Regions from separate parts of the Priestia sp. RMT2NF4 genome, predicted to be linked through region 1. Evidence: riboswitches for the same ligand, from Rfam matches in the RefSeq annotation. Region 1 holds a riboswitch; the other holds the start of a gene.
The links. A riboswitch is a leader RNA that binds a small molecule or an ion and turns the genes downstream of it on or off. The one in region 1 is predicted to bind cyclic di-GMP.
Positions count from the first base shown of each region.

Region 1 (3,156 bases):
CCTTGAAAGATGTATCTCTAAAGATTAGTTTTTTTACAAAATGATTTTTGGTAACAGCAAATAAGTAAGCGCAGCTAATTATTTCAGCTGCGCTTACTTATTTTAAACAAGAGTATCGTTCTCAATTGCTTTTTTTATGATTAATTTTTCCCCTATTGTTTTGATTTCTAGGATGTCGCCACTATGAATGTTTAGATAAATTCTCAGCTTTTTAGGAATGTTTAAGTATTTATCTTTCTTTATCACGCGTGATTGTCCAGTGAAAAAAAGTTTTCCTTCTGTAAGAAATTTATAGCTATGTTTTTTTGCAACGATAGTATCTGGTCCTTTAATAAAGAACTGTAATTGCATATGTTCTTCCAAATTCAAAGATTTCAATACAAAATCAGGAAGTTTTATTCTCCCTGATTTTATTTGAAGTAAAGATAACTCACTTAATTCAGGTTCTATATATCCCTTTAGTAGACCTGGAGATTTATTTTGCTCTCTTTTCTTTTCAAAAATAATGCTCTCGTTAAGGACTTTCGCTTCTATTTCATCATGTAGATCTATATCATGTATTTCACGAAGTATCTTTGGAATTACAATGTAGCCTAAATTATCAATAGTCCTAATTAAGTTCTTATCTTTATTTTCTTCCAAAAGAACCGGTGGGAATTCAACCTGCTTCATGACAATGTAATCTTTATAGTTGAGGAATTGTATTGCAGCAGATGAGTGGATATTGGCATGCTCTAGAAGCTGGGAAGGTACCTTTACTCTCCCCATATTATCAATTATTAAGTAATCTTTGGATGATTCTTTCTCTTCCACTAATAAAATCCTTTCAAATGTACTTTTGTAGACAAAGGATAAATTTACTTATATTCATTTTATATCTTCATGAGTTTACACTTTACCTAAGCTATTAAATTTGATCTTCATAAGCTAAATAACTGAATAAGACCCTATGAATAACAATTTGTGTAAAAAACAGGATAAAAAGTAATAATTTTATCATTATAGCTTATATTACAAATCAATTTGCTTTATAATAGGACAAGTTGTAAAGGAGGAAGATTATAATGAATAATTCAAATCATGACACTACTCTTTCCTATAAATGGCTAGTTTTAGTTGAAGAAGCAATGAATTCTAGCGTTACCAAAGAGGAGTTTAAAGAGTTTTTGAATAGGAAATCCCAGAAATTGAATGATTATAAACAAGACCAAATATGAATAGTGTTGTTTGTGATTAGGGGGTTATTTGTTTTTTGAAGAACTTTTTAAGTTCTTCAATAGTTAATCCCAATTCCTTAGCTTCTGTTATAAGTTTAACCCATTCTTGATCTAATTCTTTTTCTATCAATTGTTGTTTACCATCCATGAAAATTACTTTCAGATATTCAGGGAGCTCAGCTGCCATAGCAATTTAACCTTAGACCTGTAGCTTTGCGTCCTAGTTTTTCAACTAGTTTGCCTTTATCATAATATGTAATTTTATAAATATATTACTATATAATGGATTTAAAATCATGTAAAAATAAGGATTATTATTTATTTTTTTAATTCCTTTGACAAAGATTTTCTTTTTCCAACCTTCGAACTAATTAAATTCTCCTTTAAGATAATATATATTTACCCTTACATTAATCCTGCAGTTGGTTCTATAATGGGCATTCGAAATAAGCCTCTAAAAGGTTTTTTATAGTTTTGAATGTCTAACTATCATTGTGTTAACTAGAAGGAAATCTAATGTACAGTATATAGGTATAATTTCTTTATACGTGTATAAAGATTTATTTTAATAGCTAAATAGATGTTGCATTATTTGATTTTGCTTAAAAGGAAAATATGTACTCAGTAGCAGCTGAAAGGTCTATCCCAACAAAATTTATAAAAAGAAGGTGAACATACAATGATTGTATTACCTATTATGTTTAACAGTTTGGGAATTTCTGCTTTTTACTATTTTATTCTTAAAAAAGAAGCTTAAAATGAATACAATATACATCACTCGTTTACATAATATATATACAAGGGAGTAAGAAAGCACAAAAACCTTTACAGGAAAAGGTTTTTGTGTGGGTTCCTTTAATCGGATATGTAGCTTTATATATATGTCCATTCATCCAAAAATAGCTATTATGGAAAAATGTGCTATTGATTACTTGCGGTTATATTTTGGTACTTTATAATTATCAATCCTATAAAAAGCTTTCTCGTCTGCCAATGCTGAGATAGCTTTTTGTGTTCTTCATCATTATGTGAAATTGATTTTAACTCTACGAGAAGAAGCTGAGAATATTGTTCTTCCATCTCTTTACTGTTTACTTAATCTGTTATATTTTCACAATAATTCACGAACACTTGATACTTGTATAATGTGGATATGGTCAGAATTAACAGCATAACGAACAGGCGTAATCAAAATAAGGGAAGGTAAAATGGCTGAAAATGCAATGCCTTTCATAACAAAAAATGTTCCTTTAGAAAAAGTAAAGCTAAAACCTAAAATCTTTTAGTTGTTTGCGTGTTTTGAAATTATATATTTTGTATGGCATAATTTTCTAGAGAAAAAGGAGTGAAGAGATGCAGAAAATATTAATTATTGAAGATGATTCTAAAATCGCAGAGCACCTCCATTCGTATATAGGAAAGTATGACTTTAATACCACCGTCGTGGAGAATTTTGATGATGTGATGGAAGAGTTTCATAGGCAGAAACCAGATATTGTATTATTAGATATTAACCTTCCTAGCTTTGATGGCTATTACTGGTGCAGGCAAATACGGAAGGAGTCTATATGTCCTGTTATATTTATATCTGCACGAGTAGGAGAGATGGACCAGGTGATGGCACTTGAAAATGGCGGCGATGATTTTATCACAAAGCCTTTTCATCCTGAAATTGTAATGGCAAAAATTCGCAGTCAGCTTCGCCGTGCTTATGGTGAATATGCATCACAGGTACAAGAACGAATTTTAGAGATACAGGGATTAAAGCTGTTCCCAGAAAGATTGGAATTGTCATTTCGTAATAAAACAATCCTGCTTTCAAAAAAAGAAACAGATATAATTGAAAGTTTACTAGAACGATATCCTCGTGTTGCAGGTCGTGAAGACTTGTTAGAAAAACTATGGGATGAACAAGTCTATGTGGATGAGAATACGTTAA
Region 1 is NZ_JBLQZO010000009.1:82,404-85,559, reverse strand. Features, by position in the region: gene ACMX9J_RS24560 (AbrB/MazE/SpoVT family DNA-binding domain-containing protein) at 103-813, opposite strand; gene ACMX9J_RS24555 (anti-repressor SinI family protein) at 1,065-1,217, shown strand; gene ACMX9J_RS24550 (anti-repressor SinI family protein) at 1,234-1,404, opposite strand; cyclic di-GMP riboswitch class I at 1,385-1,469, opposite strand; gene ACMX9J_RS24545 (hypothetical protein) at 2,329-2,451, opposite strand; gene ACMX9J_RS24540 (response regulator transcription factor) at 2,571-3,156, shown strand, end outside.

Region 2 (3,156 bases), on a different contig from region 1:
GCTACTTCTGCGAAGGAAAGCGGATGGCCACAGCAGTTAAAGAAAGAGCTAGAAGCTACATATGGAAGTGATGTATTCACTGTTAAAACACTCTCATACGGCAGCCAAACAACTGGTGAGCTTTTATCCTCACACATTGCGGATCAAATTAATCAACTTCAGCCAAATATTATTTTATTTGAAGCACCTCTTAAAAATGATTATCAGAAGCTTACGTTAGACGATACGCTTAAAAATACAGATGAGGTGATTTATCAGCTTAAAGACTTGAAAAAAACCCTGATCCTTCAGCCGTCCCAACCGTACATTTCACAGACGGAGTCCTATGAAGAAGGCGTAGAAGCTATCAGGGGAGTGGCAGAAAAAAATTGGGTGTATTATCTAAATCATTCGCTCATTTGGCCGTTTCATTTAGGAGAGTATATTAATAAAAATGACGGAAGATTAACAAAAAAAGGAGGTGAAGTGTGGGGAGACTATTTAGTGAATTGGTTCACCGATACTAAAAAAGAGATTAAATAATAGATTTTCTGATGTTATACTAAGCAGCTACTAGGTAAAAATAGCTGAACGAAGCTTTCTATGATAAAGCTAGAAAACTTCATTCACGTTATTGTGTTATTTTACTTTTTTTAAGTGCCTGTTTGCTCTGCTTTTATAATAATAAGAGCCGGTGCTTGGGCATTTATAAAGCGTAATACCAAAAAACTGCAAAGGTGTTTTAATTCGTTTTAAAGAATAAGATAAGGGCATTATGGTCCTCCTGAATAAAATGGATTAATATTACAAAATTTGAGTTAATTATACAAAAAAATCCTCGGTTGGTAAACCTTAATAACGAACAAAATAAAAAAATGTTCTTTATCAGAAACAAAAATGCGTTTTTTCTCTAGAATAATGTCTGTTTTACTGACATAATAGTTTAGGGAGTTTAGTATAATTTTATTAAATTAACGTAAAAAAATAGGTATGAGGGTTATATTGCAACAGAATTTGATTTATAATTAGAAAGGTTGAAAGAAGGGATAAAATGGATATTAATGAAAAAAATGATAGATTGCTTCCTCCAGAATGGATGGCCCTTGTTAAGGAAGCAATGGATTCAAATATAACGAAGAATCAGTTTGAAGAGTTTCTTAAACAAAAATCTCTAGAAAACAAAAGTATACGTAGCAGCAAAAAAACCATTAGAACCTAGGTTCTAATGGTTTTTTTATTATCGTTCTTTATTTTGTTGTAAAAAATCCTTAATTTCTTTGCTAGATAAGCCCAGCTGTTTTGCTTCGTAAATAAGTTGTAGCCATTCTTTATCTAGTTCGTTATCAAATACTTTGTTCAGCTTTTCCATCAAGTCTGCTCCTTTAGTAAAGGAAACTCAGCCATCATAGTGTAAAAACCGTAGATCTGTAGTTTTGCGTCCTAACTTTTCAATTAGTTTGCCTTTTTCTGTAGTAATATAATTTAAGTTATATTTTACTATATTTAGTCTGTAAAAACATGTAAAAAATAAGTTTTTGAGACTGAGTTTCCGTTATTTTAAGCATCTTCAAAAGCATTCCATTCCCTATGCGAGACTTTTCGTATAAATATTTTTTCTTTATATTCCAATATTGTAATCGTATACATAAAACTATTATGTTAGATAACCTAACACATGAGTTGAACGATTCAGAAAATTCATATATCTTAAATATATCTTTAAAGATGCATAGAAAATATATCTTTGAAACAAGCAGGTATAGACGCCAGGGGAGGAATGGAAGATGCAAAAAAAGAAACTCGTATTGATTGGAAATGGAATGGCTGGAGTTCGAGCGATTGAAGAAGTATTGAAGGTTTCAAACGAAGCGTTTGAAATTACGATTTTCGGAAGCGAGCCGCATCCGAACTATAATCGTATTTTGTTATCAAAAGTGCTGCAAGGGGATACAAATGTTGAAGACATTACGTTAAACGATTGGAACTGGTATCAAGAAAACAATATTACATTATATACAAATGAAACGGTTACGAGTATCGATTCGATCAAAAAAGAAGTAGCGACAAACAGCGGCAGAGTAGAATCGTATGATGAGTTGATTTTAGCAACGGGCTCTCTTCCTTTTATTCTTCCGATTCCAGGGTCTGATAAAAAAGGAGTTACTGCTTTTCGAGATATAAAAGATACGGATGAAATGCTGCAGGCCTCTCAGCAGTATAAAAAAGCAGCGGTTATTGGAGGCGGACTGCTTGGATTAGAAGCGGCGCGCGGACTGTTAAATCTAGGGATGGATGTATCTGTGATTCATTTAGCTCCGTATTTAATGGAACGTCAGCTCGATCCAACAGCGGGCAAATTGCTTCAAAACGAATTAGAAAAACAAGGCATGAAGTTTTTGCTTGAAAAACAAACGGCGGAAATCGTCGGCGATGAGCGAGTTGAAGGATTATCTTTTAAAGACGGTGCGTTTTTAGAGGCTGATTTGGTCGTGATGGCAGTCGGAATTAAACCAAATGTCCAGCTTGCAAAAGAAGCGGGACTTAATGTAAACCGAGGAATTGTCGTGGATGATTATATGCAAACGGATATTCCAAACATCTACGCGGTTGGAGAATGTGCAGAGCATAGAGGAATGGTATACGGACTGGTGGCACCTTTGTATGAACAAGGAAAAGCATTAGCAAAAGCGATTTGCGGGGCAGAAAAAGTGCCTTATGAAGGATCGGTTTTATCCACGCAGCTAAAAGTATCAGGTGTTGAAGTGTTCTCAGCAGGAGACTTCACGGAAGATGAAGAGAAAAAAGCGATCAAAGTGTTCGATGAACAAGACGGCATTTATAAAAAGCTTGTTTTGCGAGGCAATCAAATTGTAGGAGCCGTTCTTTTTGGAGACAGCAGCGACGGAAATCGACTGTTTTCAATGATTCAAAAGCAAGAAGATGTATCCGATGTCGCAAAAGTTTCGATTTTACAGCCATCTGGCGGTAATGCGGGTGAAAGCTTAGTAGCAAGCATGAGCGCCGATGATATTATTTGCGGCTGTAACGGCGTCACAAAAGGTACGATTGTGGAAGCTATCCAAAAACAAGGATGCTCATCGGTTGATGAAATCAAAGCTTGTACAAGTGCCTCTCGCTCTTGCGGAGGATGTAAACCGCTTGTAGCGGAAGTGCTTC
Region 2 is NZ_JBLQZO010000003.1:557,514-560,669, forward strand. Features, by position in the region: gene ACMX9J_RS16265 (SGNH/GDSL hydrolase family protein) at 1-522, shown strand, start outside; gene ACMX9J_RS16270 (hypothetical protein) at 619-753, opposite strand; gene ACMX9J_RS16275 (anti-repressor SinI family protein) at 1,031-1,198, shown strand; gene sinI (DNA-binding anti-repressor SinI) at 1,217-1,348, opposite strand; cyclic di-GMP riboswitch class I at 1,367-1,451, opposite strand; gene nirB (nitrite reductase large subunit NirB) at 1,764-3,156, shown strand, end outside.
Region 2: linked by a shared signal. The riboswitch ahead of sinI (DNA-binding anti-repressor SinI) and the one ahead of ACMX9J_RS24550 (anti-repressor SinI family protein) in region 1 are both predicted to bind cyclic di-GMP.